4 regions of the Kosakonia sp. MUSA4 genome follow, and region 2 is predicted to be linked to each of the others. Evidence: predicted binding sites of a transcription regulator. Region 2 holds the regulator's gene; each other region holds the start of a gene.
The links. The regulator Fur, encoded in region 2, represses iron uptake genes when iron is present. The targets are predictions, from matches to a motif close to ATAATAATGAGAACNACTATCAA.
Positions count from the first base shown of each region.

Region 1 (4,204 bases), 710 kb from region 2:
TAATGGCATGCACTTCGCCAGGACGAACGTCCAGACTCAAACCGCGCAGGATGGCTTTGTCTTCAACGCTTACCTGCAAATCTTTGATACTTAACATTTATTATCCTTTAATTCTTAACCGACGCTGTGTTCAAGGCTGATAGCCAGCAGTTTTTGCGCTTCAACGGCAAATTCCAGCGGCAACTCGGAGAAGACGTCTTTACAGAAACCGTTAACAATCATCGAGATAGCATCATCCTCGCTGATACCGCGTTGCAGGCAATAGAACAGTTGATCTTCACCAATGCGCGAGGTGGTGGCTTCGTGTTCAAGCTGGGCGCTGTTATTGCGGCATTCAACATACGGGAAGGTATGCGCGCCGCAGTCCGGGCCGATCAGCATCGAGTCGCACTGGGTAAAGTTGCGGGCATTCGTCGCTGTCGGCATGATTTTCACCAGCCCGCGATAGCTGTTCTGGCTATGTCCGGCCGAGATCCCTTTCGAAATAATGGTCGATTTGGTGTTCTTGCCGATGTGGATCATCTTGGTGCCGGTGTCGGCCTGCTGATGCCCGCTGGTCAGCGCCACAGAGAAGAACTCGCCAATCGAGTTGTCGCCGCGCAGAATGCAGCTCGGATATTTCCACGTAATCGCCGAACCGGTTTCTGATTGCGTCCACGACATCTTGCTGTTTTCGCCTTCGCACAGCGCACGCTTGGTGACGAAGTTAAGAATGCCGCCGGTGTTGTTGTCGCCGGGGAACCAGTTCTGCACGGTGGAGTATTTCACTTCCGCATCTTTGTGGATGATCACTTCCACCACCGCCGCGTGGAGCTGGTAGCTGTCGCGCACCGGCGCGGAGCAACCTTCGATATAGCTGACGTAACTGCCTTCATCGGCCACCAGGATAGTGCGTTCAAACTGGCCGGTTTTCTCCGCATTGATACGGAAATAGGTAGACAGCTCCATCGGGCAACGCACGCCTTTCGGGATATAAATGAACGTACCGTCAGAGGCGACAGCCGCATTCAGCGCGGCAAAGAAGTTGTCGTTCGACGGGACAACCGTGCCGAGGTATTTTTTCACCAGTTCCGGATGATCGTGGATAGCCTCACCGAACGAGCAGAAAATAATGCCCTGCTCCGACAGTTTCTCGCGGTAAGTGGTAGCAACGGAAACCGAGTCGAAAATGGCGTCCACCGCCACTTCTTTGCCTTCACGCACCGGGACACCCAGCTGGTTAAACGCGGCTTCCACTTCATCGGTCAGATACGCGTTCGCGCCCGTCTGTTGCACAGCACCCGGCTGCGAGGCGCAGGTGTCATCGCAATTACCGCAGGACGGCGCCGAATAGTAGCTGTAGTCCTGATAGTTCAGCTTGTCGTAGTGCGCTTTCAGCCAGTGCGGCTCTTCCATTTCAAGCCACGCACGAAAGGCACTCAGGCGGAACTCCAGCATCCACTCCGGCTCGTTACGTTTCGCCGAGATCGCCCGCACGACATCTTCATTGATGCCTTTCGCCAGCTCATCGGTGGTTAATTGCGTGAAGAACCCCTCTTTATAATTGAGGTTACCGGTCCAGATTTTGACATCGTCAGTTGCTTCAGTATTACGAGACATAGTACCGCCTATACCCCAAAGCTTTCGCCGCAGCCGCATTCGTGCTGAGCTTTCGGGTTATGAAATTTGAAGATCTGATTTAATCCTTCACGCACATAATCCACTTCCGTGCCGTCAATAAACGGCATCGCCTGAAGCGGAACGTAAAGGCGCGCGCCTTCAGATTCGTACAGCAAATCGTCGGCATTCGGTTCCGTCACGGTATCCAGCACATAACCAAAGCCCGCGCAACCGGTCTGCTTAATGCCGAGCCGCACGCCCAGCACGCCAGCCTGTTTGCTGGCCAGCGTACGAATATGTTCAGCAGCGGCAGGCGTCATGGTCAGCCCGCGCCACGCAAAATCTTCCGGATTAAATGATTCCATCGCATTACCTCACATCACCAGATTCGAAGGGCATAATCCTATGTTAGTGATAATAATTCTCACTTCAACCTCTTTCCCGCAGGGTTATTCCCCCGGTAGCCCCTTTTTTGGCTGTTGCTATAAGCATAGACGTTGCTGAAAGGCATTACAGATAAGTGAAAAATTGTTTAATAAATTGATAAATAATGGATTTAAACAGCCCACCACAGACCGTTCGGCGAAAAAGAAAAGATGCATAGGCAATACCTATTTTTGAGATAGGATCGAAAAAAAAGTCGGCTTAAAAACGTAGCGGATTATCAAAAAATTACCGGCAGCAGAAAACAGATGCACACGGCCACTTCATCTTCAATAATCGCCATAAAATCCAGGGTGATAAAATCGAAATCACCATGGAAAAAACGGCGCCATTTCCGACAACGTATTGGTCACGGCTTAAGACGTTTCTCTGCAATTAGGATTTTCTCAGCCGACGCGGCGAAAATATCTCCTGTAAGATATCGCCTGGTTTAAATCCGGGCTGCGCCCTGCAAACATGGAGAGAGTTAATGAAGGCAACGATGTCATATTTAGATACCGGTTCAGGATTTCCCGTTTTACTCGGCCACAGTTATCTGTTCGATAAATCGATGTGGTCACCGCAGATTGAGGCTCTGGCTAAACAGTTTCGCGTGATAGCGCCGGATTTATGGGGCCACGGTGAGTCTCCTGCCCTGCCCGCATCAACAACGTCGCTGACGGATCTGGCCGCCGATCATCTGGCGCTGATGGATACGTTGCAGATTGAGGAGTTCGCGGTGGTGGGGTTGTCCGTTGGCGGCATGTGGGGAGCCGAACTGGCCGCCGCAGCGCCGCAGCGGGTAAAAGCGTTAATGCTGTTTGATACCTTTATCGGTGATGAAACCAGCGAAGCGCGCGAGCGCTACTTTGGCATGCTCAACGCCATTGACACCGCCGGCTTCATCCCGCCTGCCATGCTGGATTACATCGTCGGGCAATTTTATTCGCAGCATGCCGCACCGGCGGATACCCAGCAGCTCACCGCGTATCTCTCTTCACTCACGGCGGAACAACTGCGCGGCAGTATTGTTCCGCTCGGTAAACAAATTTTTGGTCGCCCGGACAGGCTTGCAGTACTGGATTCCATTCGCTGCCCGGCACACGTTGCCACCGGTGAACTGGATCTGCCGAGACCGCCAGTCGAAGGCCGTCTGATGGCAGAAAAGCTGGGCTGCGATTTCACGCTGATCCCGGATGCTGCGCATATCAGCAACCGCGAAAATCCCGGGGAGGTGCTGCGCTTGATTGAGAATTTCCTCTCCAGACATTTATAACTCTCCGTGATACTCCACTCCCCACCGACGGAGAGTGGAGATCGCACAGTCTCACCGCCAGGCTTCAACGTCTCTTTCGCGACTCGCATTGCTCACACACGTTTTTTTTGACATACGGCAATAGCATATAAAATACCGCGACACATTGTGTTATTTCCGGGACTCCTCACACCTGTTCTTCGCATGTGGAATTCATTAATCGCAAATTTGAAAAGGTTTATTACGCTTTCTGAGCATATCTCTTTAAAAGATTTGCTTCTCATGGGTACGCGAAAGCGGGAGTGATATTGCCATAAACTAGCATTTTATTTTTTACTTCCCACGTTTCTGCGCCAATATACATATTAGAAATACATGTTTAAAGACATCATCCATAACAGAAAAAAGATCAAAAAAAATGAACAACGGGTCGTGCCGTGTGAAGCCGTAGCCAGCCATCTTCAGGCTGAAAAGATGTGATGTACGCCAAATTTTACACTTTTAGCAAATATTGCCACAGGCGTTAAGAGCGTATTAATTTGCGTTGAGTACACTTTCCCGGAGAAAAACAAGGTGATAAGCAATACAAAACACAAATTATTAGTTGATAAACCTGACACAATATAAATACCTAAAACAAAAGGCCACCTTTATTTATAGATTTAAGCGATCATTTTAATAATAGCAATAGATACAGGCTATCAAAAAGAGAGGATCGATCATTCAAAACAATTTTCAAAGATTATGATTAGTTGTGTAAAATTGAAAAATTATATAGTGGTTAGACCTGTTCTTATGAGTGGGGAGCTGAATAAGGGATAATGAATATAAAAACACTGGAAATTGCGGACAAAAAACTTAGCGTTACCGCAGAGTTCAAACCCGTCATGCACCTTTCTGGAAAAACTATTTTCCGCTACGAAGTTC
Region 1 is NZ_CP025697.1:2,152,143-2,156,346, reverse strand. Features, by position in the region: gene sufC (Fe-S cluster assembly ATPase SufC) at 1-97, opposite strand, end outside; gene sufB (Fe-S cluster assembly protein SufB) at 115-1,599, opposite strand; gene sufA (Fe-S cluster assembly scaffold SufA) at 1,608-1,964, opposite strand; gene C0557_RS10245 (alpha/beta fold hydrolase) at 2,513-3,298, shown strand; gene C0557_RS10240 (EAL domain-containing protein) at 4,099-4,204, shown strand, end outside.
Region 1: a site for Fur is predicted at 2,005-2,027, ahead of sufA (Fe-S cluster assembly scaffold SufA). Genes of this name have one in related genera too.

Region 2 (4,204 bases):
TGGCCCGCGAACTGGTGCAGGAGTACGACGTGGTGCAGGTTGATATGCGCAACCACGGTCTTTCTCCCCGTTCCGACGAGATGAACTACCCGGCAATGGCGCAGGATCTGCTGGATACGCTGGATGACCATCACATCGACAAAGCTATCTTTATTGGTCACTCAATGGGCGGCAAAGCCGTGATGGCGCTGTCGGCGCTGGCACCGGAACGCGTAGAAAAGCTGGTGGCGATTGATATTGCACCGGTCGATTACCACGTTCGCCGTCATGACGAGATATTTGCCGCGATCAATGCGGTCACTGACGCGCAGGTCACTACGCGCCAGCAAGCGGCTTCGCTAATGCGCGAGCATGTAAAAGAAGAAGGCGTGATCCAGTTTCTGCTGAAGTCGTTTGTTGACGGTGTATGGCGTTTCAATGTGCCGGTGTTGTGGGTGCAATATCCGCATATTGTCGGCTGGGAAACCATTCCCGCATGGCCTCATCCGGCACTGTTTGTCTGCGGCGGCAACTCCCCTTACGTTACGGAGCAGTACCGGAGCGCTTTGCTTGAACAGTTCCCGCAGGCGCGCGCGCATGTGATTGCTGGTGCCGGTCACTGGGTGCATGCGGAAAAACCTGAAGCGGTGATGCGGGCAATTAATCGTTATCTCGCTGAAAAGTCAAACTGATTAAAAAGGCGGCGACCAGTCGCCAGAACGCGTCCGCCCGTTGGCGCGCCCGTTATGCTGATGTATGATGGCGCGCTATTCAGCCCGGGCGGCAGCCCGATTGCTTGTCTTTCCCGTAGTATGCTTAAACATGGCTAAAGAACAAACGGACCGTACAACCCTGGATCTGTTCGCGAATGAGCGTCGCCCGGGACGGCCGAAGACGAATCCGCTCTCGCGTGATGAACAGTTACGCATCAACAAACGCAATCAATTAAAACGCGATAAAGTTCGTGGGCTTAAACGCGTCGAGCTAAAACTGAACGTGGAAGCCGTTGATGCGTTAAACGAACTTGCCGATGCGCGTGACATGAGCCGCAGCGAACTTATCGAAGAGATGCTGCTGGCACAGCTGAGCGCATTGCGCGGAAAGTAATTACTCCGAATCACCTCTCTTATTTTCACGTTTTCATGTGTCATACAGTGCACTCCGCGGCGATAGCTGTTTTCGCGCGCTTCTCTGTTCTGCTATGATTGCCCTTATCTGTGGGCAAAGCGCCACCATCATATTCATTAGGTTTCAAGAGGTTATTTTACTCATGGCAATTACAGGTATTTTCTTCGGCAGCGACACCGGCAACACCGAAAATATTGCGAAAATGATTCAGAGTCAGCTTGGTAAGGACGTTGCCGACGTACATGACATTGCCAAGAGCAGCAAAGAAGATATCGAAGGATATGACATTCTGCTGCTCGGCATTCCGACCTGGTATTATGGCGAAGCGCAGTGCGACTGGGATGATTTCTTCCCGACGCTGGAAGACATTGATTTTAATGGTAAGTTAGTTGCGCTGTTTGGCTGCGGCGATCAGGAAGACTATGCAGAATATTTCTGTGATGCGCTGGGTACGATCCGCGATATTATTGAGCCGCGCGGCGCGACTATCGTGGGCCATTGGCCGACTGCAGGCTACCATTTCGAAGCCTCTAAAGGGCTGGTGGATGATGGCCATTTCGTTGGTCTGGCGATTGACGAAGATCGTCAGCCAGAAATGACCGCAGAACGTGTACAAAAATGGGTTAAGCAAGTTCGCGAAGAGTTACATCTTGATGACATCATCAACGCCTGATTTTACGGCGTAATCTGTGGGTTACGTGGTATTAATAGGTAAAAGCAATGGAAATAATTGCTACAAATTTTTAACTTTTTTCTCCATCGCTGTACAATAAGCCCTGCTAAAGTGGTGTTATGAAGCACAGGAGTTGCTGGTGACACCACGTTTTAAAAGCTTACTTTACTTGAGGACTTGCAGTTTTCATTTAGCCATGGCAGTTCTATAATGAGACGCATTATCCCAGGTGCATTCCTTCTAACTTCCATTGAGGAAGTGAATCGTATAGCAACAGGACAGATTCCGCATGACTGACAACAATACCGCATTAAAGAAGGCTGGCCTGAAAGTCACGCTTCCTCGGTTAAAAATCCTGGAAGTGCTTCAGGAACCGGATAACCATCATGTCAGTGCGGAAGATTTATATAAACGACTGATCGACATGGGCGAAGAGATCGGGCTGGCGACAGTATATCGTGTACTGAACCAGTTTGATGACGCCGGCATTGTGACCCGTCATAACTTCGAAGGCGGGAAATCCGTTTTTGAACTGACTCAGCAGCATCACCACGATCACCTGATTTGCCTCGACTGCGGCAAAGTGATCGAATTCAGTGATGATTCCATCGAAGCGCGTCAGCGTGAAATCGCCGCCAAACACGGCATTCGCCTGACGAACCACAGTCTTTACCTGTACGGCCACTGCGCCGAGGGTGACTGCCGCGAAGATGAACACGCGCACGATGCGAAATAATCCCTTTTCATACTCAAGCCAGCCTTCAGGTTGGCTTTTTTTTTGCCCTTCAAAAACAAAAATGCCCGGCAGGTTTGCGCTGCCGGGCAGGTTACTTCAGCAATAATTACGCTTTCACGCTATCCACACGGCTGAAACGTTTGCCGTCCGGGCTGGCGGTGCGGATCTGCACTTCCCCGCTCACCTGCGGACGCGCTTTATCATCGTAGCGCAGCCAGTTTTTACCGCCGTCCGTAGAATATTCCACGACCATTCCCGGGAAGCTGGTATTGGCTTCCAGCTTGCCGCCGACCACGCGCGCGCCCGGTACAGGCAGGCGGTAGTTAATGCCTGCTTTGTCCAGTTTTGCCAGTTCACGATGGCCTAACAGATTTGCAAAGCGGGTCCAGTCTTTATCCAGCGCTTTTACATCGACCAGATGAGTTTCACCGCCTTTGTACTCGCGACCGGCCTGATAATCCTGTTCCCAACCGGCGCGGTGCCAGGCACGCTCTGCGACCGCAATCATGCGTGGATAAATCATGTACTCCATCTGGTTGTCGGTACGTACCACTTCACTCCACAACTGAGCAGAAAGACCATAGGCTCCAGGCCATAGTTTGTCCGATTTCGCGTTGAATGGATTGCCGTCGCGATCCAGTGAGGTTTCAGCATTTTGCGGCATGTTGTCCGGCGCAAAGCTGAAGATCTTGCGCTCATCGCTAAAGCGCGTGCCCCAGTAGTAGCCGCTTTCCGCCGGATGGACTTCGTTCGGGAAGTCGAGGTAAACATAGTCCGGGTTCGAGACAATGACGCGGAACCCTTTGTTTGCCCAGTCATTTACCGAATCGAAACCGCCCCAGTAGAGCGTATCCCAGAAGTTAACATTGACGTGATCGGTGGCAAACTCGGCGGCATTTTTAGCATCTTTCAGGCCATCCTGCCACGCCTGCATGGTGCCGATACCGTGCGCTTTCACCAGCTTGCTGACCTCAATACCAAAGTAGCTGGAAAGATGCTCAACATCTGCAACCTTACCCTCTTTGACCATAGACTGGCAGACCTGAGATTTAGCCCATGGTTTGTCCTGCTTGCTCTGATCGATGATGCCTTTGCCCGCTTCCGGTTTTTTCTGGTCGGTATAACCCGTTCCCAGATAGATGTTTTTCGCTTCGTCACCGCCAAAATGCCAGGTATTCAGCGACACACCCGCTTCTTTGTGCATTTGCTGGATTTCACCCATCACCTTATCAACGAAATTGCGTGACGAATCGAGGCACGGGTTCAGATAACCAGTGCGATTATAGAACTGTACCCCGGTGGTATTGGAGGTGTCCGTCGGATCCAGTAAACGGTACTGGTTCGCCTCTTTCTCTTTACCCTCTTTCATCAGGCGCTCATAGCGCGCTTCCATTGAGATCACTGCGGCACGGGCGTGTGCCGGCATATCAATTTCCGGGATCACTTCAATCTGTCGCGCTTTCGCGTACTTCAGTATGTCGATGTAATCGGCACGGCTGAAGTGGCCGCTGCCATTGTTGTTACTGTCCGGGCCGGAACCCAGCTGCGGCAGCAGGCAGGTTTTCTCGCTCAGATCGTGGCAACGTTTGCTGCCGATGTCGGTCAGCTCAGGCAGACCGGGGATCTCAATGCGCCAGCCTTCGTCATCGGTAAGGTGAAAGTGGAATTTGTTCAGCTTATAAGCTGAC
Region 2 is NZ_CP025697.1:1,442,086-1,446,289, reverse strand. Features, by position in the region: gene ybfF (esterase) at 1-671, shown strand, start outside; gene ybfE (LexA regulated protein) at 802-1,086, shown strand; gene fldA (flavodoxin FldA) at 1,250-1,780, shown strand; gene fur (ferric iron uptake transcriptional regulator) at 2,070-2,516, shown strand; gene C0557_RS06870 (beta-N-acetylhexosaminidase) at 2,623-4,204, opposite strand, start outside.

Region 3 (4,204 bases), 2.2 Mb from region 2:
AGAAAATAAGCAACATTGCGCGCAAGTTCGCAGAAGGAATGTCATTGCAATCAATCAGGCGATATTTCTGGCGAAACCTCTCGTGATTTTGCAGAAATACATTATGCAATCATCCCCTCCTCCGCCACTCTCCAGGTACGACATCACTCTTTACTTGAGACAAAATGCTCTTTCTCTTTATCTACTTATTCCTGAACTTGCTACTCGTCTGGCATGACATTCGTAACGGTCTGCTCCCTGACCGTTTTACTTGCCCTTTATTGTGGACAGGGCTTTGCTGGCACAGTCTTTCCCACGTGGCTTTTTTGCCATATGCCGTGTGGGGAGCAATCGCCGGCTATTCTGCTTTTGCTGCTGTCTACTGGGGTTTCCGCTTGTGGCGTGGTCGGGAAGGAATGGGATATGGCGATGTAAAATACCTTTCTGCGCTGGGGGCCTGGCATGGTTGGGAAAGTTTGCCCACGCTGATTGTTATTGCATCTTTGTTGGCCTGTTGCGTCGCAGGAATCAGATGCATCTGCACTCATAACTGGCAATCATTAAAAAACCCGCTGCCGTTAGGCCCATTTCTGGCGGCTGCGGGTCTGTTGGCTGGATACCCAACACTGGTATCGTTTTAATCTTCAACTTTGATTTGCGATTGCAGGTAGTTCTGAATACCAATTTTCGCAATCAGATCGAGTTCTGTTTCGAGCCAGTCAATATGGTGCTCTTCTTCGGCAAGAATATTGATCATCATATCGCGGCTGACATAATCATGAACGCTATCAGCATAGGCAATGGCTTCGCGCAGATCTTTTGCGCCTTCCAGTTCCAGCCTGAGGTCAGATTGCAGCATCTCTTCGACATCTTCACCTATTCCGAGCTTGCCCAAATCCTGCAGGTTCGGTAATCCTTCAAGAAACAAAATACGCTCGATGTACCGATCAGCGTGTTTCATTTCATCAATGGATTCGTGGTATTCAACATCGTTGAGGCGCGTCAGTCCCCAGTTTTTGAACATTCTCGCATGGAGAAAGTATTGATTTATTGCGACAAGCTCATTTCCCAATAATTTATTGAGATAATTTATGATTTTAACATCACCTTTCATTATGTAGTCCCTCCGCTTCCACTTATTGAAGCGTAGATGCGCCTACAGGGATGTCAAAAAAAGATAGCGCCTTAAGCGATCTCTTTATATTCCGGCATCTGTGTAAGTTCGTTCTGCATAATCTCTCTTGCCGCACGAACACACTTACCGCATTGATTTCCCACCGGAACAAATTTGCGAAGCTGCTGAAATGATTGGGGGTGAAACTGGCGAACTGCCTGACGAATTTTTTTATCACTCACACCATTACACAAACAAACGTACATGATCACTCCCGTTCAATTTATGCACAAAAGTGTAAATGAGAATGGTTCCGATTACAATAGCACAACTGTAAAGCCTTCGTCAGAAGCGCAGGGAAAATTTCAGGATATATGTCCGTCACTAATTTAACAGGCAGCAAAAAGGGCGCCGAAGCGCCCTTTTTCATTCAAAGCCAGATAATTAGCTGAGAACTTTTGCTACAACGCCCGCGCCAACGGTACGGCCGCCTTCACGGATTGCGAAACGCAGACCATCGTCCATCGCAATCGGGTGAATCAGGGTAACAACCATTTTGATGTTGTCGCCCGGCATTACCATCTCCACGCCTTCCGGCAGTTCGATGGTGCCTGTCACGTCAGTTGTACGGAAGTAGAACTGCGGACGGTAACCTTTGAAGAACGGAGTGTGACGGCCGCCTTCATCTTTGGACAGGATATAAACTTCAGATTCGAATTTGGTGTGCGGCTTGATGGAACCCGGCTTAGCCAGTACCTGACCACGTTCGATTTCTTCACGTTTGATACCACGCAGCAGAACACCTACGTTCTCGCCGGCACGGCCTTCGTCCAGCAGTTTGCGGAACATTTCAACGCCAGTACAGGTGGATTTCGCGGTGTCTTTGATGCCCACGATTTCAACTTCTTCACCCACTTTGATGATACCGCGCTCTACACGACCAGTAACAACAGTACCACGACCGGAGATGGAGAATACGTCTTCGATCGGCAGCAGGAACGGCTTGTCAATCGCACGCTCTGGTTCCGGGATGTAAGAATCCAGGAAGCCTGCCAGTTCGATGATTTTCGCTTCCCACTCTGCTTCGCCTTCCAGCGCTTTCAGGGCAGAACCACGAATGATCGGAGTGTCGTCGCCCGGGAAATCGTACTGAGACAGAAGCTCACGCACTTCCATCTCAACCAGTTCCAGCAGCTCTTCGTCATCAACCATGTCGCATTTGTTCAGGAACACGATGATGTACGGAACGCCTACCTGACGACCCAGCAGGATGTGCTCACGGGTCTGCGGCATCGGGCCGTCAGTCGCAGCAACAACCAGGATCGCGCCGTCCATCTGCGCAGCACCGGTGATCATGTTTTTAACATAGTCGGCGTGGCCCGGGCAGTCTACGTGTGCGTAGTGGCGAGTCGGGGTGTCATATTCAACGTGAGAAGTGTTGATGGTGATACCACGCGCTTTTTCTTCCGGCGCGTTATCGATCTGATCGAATGCGCGAGCAGAACCACCGTAGGTTTTTGCCAGAACGGTAGTGATTGCAGCAGTCAGGGTAGTTTTACCATGGTCAACGTGGCCGATTGTGCCGACGTTGACGTGCGGTTTTGTACGTTCAAATTTTTCTTTAGACACGGCTTTATTCCTTACTATAGTGCTCTCCCCTTCTGGAGAGAGCACGGACTTTGGTTTTAACCCTGAGGCTTATTTACCACGGGCTTCGATTACGGCCTGAGCAACGTTGTTCGGTGCATCATCATACTTCAGGAATTCCATAGTATATGATGCACGACCCTTGGTCAGAGAACGCAGCTGGGTTGCGTATCCGAACATTTCAGACAGCGGCACTTCAGCGTGAATCTTAACGCCAGTGACTTCAGATTCCTGACCGCGCAGCATACCGCGACGACGGCTCAAGTCACCGATAACGTCACCGGTGTTCTCTTCCGGAGTTTCTACTTCAACCTTCATGATCGGCTCAAGCAGAACTGGTTTTGCCTTCTTAAAGCCTTCTTTAAAGGCAATAGACGCAGCCAGTTTAAACGCCAGTTCAGAGGAGTCAACGTCATGGTAAGAACCGAAGTGCAGACGAACACCCATATCTACTACCGGGTAACCAGCCAGCGGGCCAGACTTCAGTTGCTCCTGGATGCCTTTATCAACGGCCGGGATGTATTCACCAGGAATTACACCACCTTTGATGTCGTTGATGAACTCGTAACCTTTCGGGTTAGAGCCCGGCTCCAGCGGGTACATGTCGATAACAACATGACCGTACTGACCGCGACCACCAGACTGTTTGGCGTGTTTACCTTCGATATCGGTAACTTTCGCGCGAATCGCTTCACGGTAAGCAACCTGAGGTTTACCAACGTTCGCTTCAACGTTGAATTCACGTTTCATACGGTCAACGATGATATCGAGGTGCAACTCACCCATACCAGCGATAATGGTCTGGTTAGATTCTTCGTCAGTCCATACGCGGAATGACGGGTCTTCTTTCGCCAGACGGCCCAGAGCCAGACCCATTTTTTCCTGGTCAGCTTTGGTTTTCGGTTCTACTGCGATGGAGATTACCGGTTCCGGGAATTCCATACGTTCCAGAATGATCGGGTGATCCGGGTCACACAGAGTGTCACCAGTGGTCACGTCTTTCAGACCGATAGCAGCAGCGATATCGCCTGCACGAACTTCTTTGATCTCTTCACGTTTGTTAGCGTGCATCTGAACGATACGACCGAAACGCTCACGTGCAGACTTCACGGAGTTCAGGATGGTATCACCAGAGTTAACCACACCAGAGTACACGCGGAAGAAGGTCAGGTTACCAACGAACGGGTCGGTAGCAATTTTGAACGCCAGAGCAGAGAACGGCTCTTCGTCGCTTGCGTGACGCTCAGCCGGAGTATCTTTACCGTCATCCAGGATACCGTTGATCGCAGGTACGTCAGTCGGGGACGGCAGGTAGTCAACTACCGCATCCAGCATCGCCTGAACACCTTTGTTCTTGAACGCAGAACCACAGGTTACCAGGATGATTTCGTTGTTCAGAACGCGCTGACGCAGAGCAGATTTGATTTCCGCTTCAGTCAGTTCTTCACCACCCAGGTATTTCTC
Region 3 is NZ_CP025697.1:4,971,616-4,975,819, forward strand. Features, by position in the region: gene C0557_RS23725 (A24 family peptidase) at 165-620, shown strand; gene bfr (bacterioferritin) at 617-1,093, opposite strand; gene bfd (bacterioferritin-associated ferredoxin) at 1,165-1,359, opposite strand; gene tuf (elongation factor Tu) at 1,538-2,722, opposite strand; gene fusA (elongation factor G) at 2,792-4,204, opposite strand, start outside.
Region 3: a site for Fur is predicted at 1,395-1,417, ahead of bfd (bacterioferritin-associated ferredoxin). Genes of this name have one in related genera too.

Region 4 (4,204 bases), 2.1 Mb from region 2:
GCAGGGAAAACTCAGCGATGAACTGGCAAAAGCCATCAACGGTACGCTGAGCAAAACCGAACTCGAAGACCTCTATCTGCCTTACAAACCGAAGCGTCGCACGCGCGGGCAAATCGCGATTGAAGCCGGTCTCGAACCGCTGGCCGACCAACTGTGGAATGACCCGTCACAGAATCCGGAAACGCTGGCCGCCACGTTTGTGGATGCGGATAAAGGTGTTGCCGACAGCAAAGCGGCGCTGGATGGCGCGCGTTATATCCTGATGGAGCGCTTCGCTGAGGATGCGGCCCTGCTGGCGAAAGTCCGTGACTATCTGTGGAAAAACGCCCATCTCGTGGCGACGGTGGTTAGCGGCAAAGAGGAAGAAGGCGCGAAATTCCGCGACTATTTCGATCATCACGAACCGGTTTCTACTGTGCCTTCGCACCGCGCGCTGGCGATGTTCCGCGGGCGTAATGAGGGCGTGCTGCAACTGGCGCTGAATGCCGATCCGCAGTTTGACGAGCCACCGAAAGAGAGCCATTGCGAGCAGATTATTATCGACCATCTCGGCCTGCGCCTGAATAACGCCCCGGCAGACAGCTGGCGCCGTAGCGTCGTGAGCTGGACGTGGCGCATTAAAGTCCTGATGCACCTTGAAACGGAATTAATGGGCACTGTGCGCGAACGCGCAGAAGATGAAGCGATTAACGTCTTCGCCCGTAACCTGCACGATCTGCTGATGGCCGCACCGGCCGGGCTGCGCGCAACAATGGGGCTCGATCCGGGCCTGCGTACAGGCGTAAAAGTGGCGGTGGTCGATGCTACCGGCAAACTGGTCGCCACCGACACGATTTACCCGCACACCGGGCAGGCCGCGAAAGCGGCGGTTGCCGTGGCGGCGCTGTGCGAGAAACACAACGTCGAACTGGTGGCGATCGGTAACGGTACGGCATCGCGCGAGACCGAGCGTTTCTACCTCGATGTGCAGAAACAGTTCCCGAAAGTGACCGCGCAAAAAGTGATTGTCAGCGAAGCGGGCGCGTCAGTCTACTCCGCTTCCGAGCTGGCGGCGCTGGAATTCCCGGATCTCGACGTTTCTCTGCGCGGCGCGGTGTCTATCGCCCGCCGTTTACAGGATCCACTGGCGGAGCTGGTGAAAATCGACCCGAAATCAATCGGCGTTGGCCAGTATCAGCATGACGTCAGCCAGACACAGCTGGCGCGTAAACTCGATGCGGTGGTTGAAGACTGCGTAAACGCCGTCGGCGTTGATCTGAATACCGCCTCGGTACCGCTGCTGACGCGCGTGGCCGGTTTAACCCGCATGATGGCGCAAAATATTGTCTCCTGGCGCGATGAAAACGGTCAGTTCCAGAACCGCCAGCAACTGCTAAAAGTGAGCCGCCTTGGGCCGAAAGCCTTTGAACAGTGCGCGGGCTTCCTGCGTATTAACCACGGTGACAACCCGCTGGATGCTTCCACCGTTCACCCGGAAACCTATCCGGTGGTTGAGCGAATTCTGGCGGCAACCGCACAGTCCCTGCGCGATCTGATGGGCAACAGCGCCGAGTTACGTAAGCTGAAACCGTCCGAGTTTACCGACGAGCAGTTCGGCGTGCCGACCGTCACCGACATCATCAAAGAGCTGGAGAAACCGGGCCGCGATCCGCGTCCGGAGTTCAAAACCGCGACCTTCGCCGAAGGCATCGAAACGATGAACGATCTGTTGCCGGGCATGGTGCTGGAAGGCGCAGTGACCAACGTCACCAACTTTGGTGCGTTCGTTGATATCGGCGTGCATCAGGACGGGCTGGTGCATATCTCCTCGCTGGCGGATAAGTTCGTTGAAGATCCGCATACGGTGGTGAAAGCGGGCGATATCGTGAAGGTGAAAGTGCTGGAAGTCGATCTGCCGCGTAAACGTATCGCATTAACCATGCGTCTGGACGAACAACCGGGCGACAGCAACAGCCGTCGCGGCAGTGGTAATGGTGGTAGTCGCGATGCCGGTAACCGGAACAGTGCACGCCCGGCGAAATCACCACGGGATCGCAACCCTCAACCCGGCGGCAACAGCGCAATGATGGATGCGCTGGCGGCGGCGATGGGTAAAAAACGCTAATCCTGTCCCCTCTCTTGCGGGAGAGGGGTTATTTTTTGTGCACCACCGTCGAAAAAACGCAATTTTCTCAGCGCTATTACTCACAGAGATTTATTAACTTATTATTTTTGTTGGCGATTGATATTCAAAATTATTAATCAATTTACTGCTATTGTATTTATTGATCGGAATTTATATCAGCGGACTTTCGGCCCGCTTTACATTTCAAACATTAATAAAACATTAAGATCCCGATATAAATAACAATTATTTATTTCCTGTTAATCTTTTACTGCACTGCGCAAAATTCAGAACCCAGCACATTTTTGAGCTACGTCAAAACAAAATCGAATTTTTATTTCCTCTCCCGTTCTGACGCATTTTTATTATTGATGATAAAAACTATTCTCATTATCATTGTTCTCGTTGGTTATTCTTTACTCTTCACTGGCTCACGGTGCGTCGTGATGGCGTATGGCAAACATCGGCTCGCAGCAAAAATAAGTAGGCACTATGCATTTCTCTCCTGACAGCGTGTGGAAAATTACCGGCTTCTCACAGCAAATAAGCCCGGCCTGGCGGCAAAAACTCCTGTCATTAGGTATGTTGCCCGGCTCATCTTTTAATGTGGTACGGGTGGCGCCATTAGGCGATCCCATTCATATCGAAACCCGCCGCGTTAATTTAGTGTTACGGAAAAAAGATCTCGCTTTTCTCGAACTGGAAGCAATTTCCCGTTAACCGGTCAGCTATGACATAGAGTGCTAAGTAAAATGAAAAAATTGACCATTGGTTTAATTGGTAATCCTAATTCTGGCAAGACAACATTATTCAATCAGTTAACGGGGGCGCGCCAGCGGGTTGGAAACTGGTCTGGCGTGACGGTAGAGCGCAAAGAGGGCTTTTTCACCACAACCGATCACCAGGTTACGCTGGTTGACCTGCCAGGCACCTATTCGCTGACCACCATTTCGGCGCAAACATCGCTGGATGAGCAGATTGCCTGTCACTACATTTTGAGCGGTGATGCCGATCTGCTGATCAACGTGGTGGATGCCTCGAATCTTGAACGCAATCTTTATCTGACACTGCAACTGCTGGAGCTGGGCGTACCGTGCATCATCGCCCTTAACATGCTGGATATCGCTGAAAAGCAAAAAGTGCGCATCGATATTGATGCCCTTTCAGCCCGCCTTGGCTGCCCGGTGATCCCGCTGGTATCAACACGTGGTCGCGGTATTGAAGCGCTGAAGCTGGCGGTGGATCGTCATCGCGCAAATGACAATATCGAACTGGTGCATTACGCCCAACCGCTTTCCCGTGAAGCCGACGCGCTGGCCGCGCAAATGCCAGATGAGCTTCCGCCGCAGCAGCGCCGCTGGATGGGCCTGCAAATCCTCGAGGGTGATATCTACAGCCGCGCGAACTCGGGCATCAACAACCAGCAATTCGACGCTGCACTCGCCCGTCTGAAAGATGGGATGGACGATCCGGCGCTGCATATTGCCGATGCGCGTTATCAATCGATTGCCGCCATCTGCGATACCGTCAGCAACACCTTAACGGCCGAGCCGAGCCAGTTTACCGCAGCCGTTGACCGCATTGTGATCAACCGCTTTTTGGGTCTGCCGATCTTTCTGTTCGTCATGTATCTGATGTTCCTGTTCGCCATCAACATTGGCGGCGCGTTCCAGCCGATCTTCGACGCCGGTTCAGTGGCGATTTTTATCCATGGCATTCAGTGGCTGGGCGCCACGCTGCACTTCCCGGAATGGCTGACAGTCTTCCTGGCGCAGGGGCTCGGCGGCGGGGTGAATACCGTACTGCCGCTGGTGCCGCAGCTTGGCATGATGTACCTGTTTATGTCATTCCTCGAAGATTCCGGTTATATGGCGCGCGCGGCCTTTGTGATGGACCGGCTGATGCAATCGTTGGGGTTGCCGGGAAAATCCTTTGTGCCGCTGATTGTGGGTTTTGGCTGCAACGTACCGTCAGTGATGGGCGCCCGCACGCTGGATGCCCCGCGTGAACGGTTAATTACTATCATGATGGCGCCGTTTATGTCCTGCGGCGCGCGCCTGGCCATTTTCGCCGTCTTCTCGGCGGCATTTTTCGGCCAGC
Region 4 is NZ_CP025697.1:5,035,070-5,039,273, forward strand. Features, by position in the region: gene C0557_RS24055 (Tex family protein) at 1-2,104, shown strand, start outside; gene feoA (ferrous iron transporter A) at 2,597-2,824, shown strand; gene feoB (Fe(2+) transporter permease subunit FeoB) at 2,857-4,204, shown strand, end outside.
Region 4: a site for Fur is predicted at 2,479-2,501, ahead of feoA (ferrous iron transporter A). Genes of this name have one in related genera too.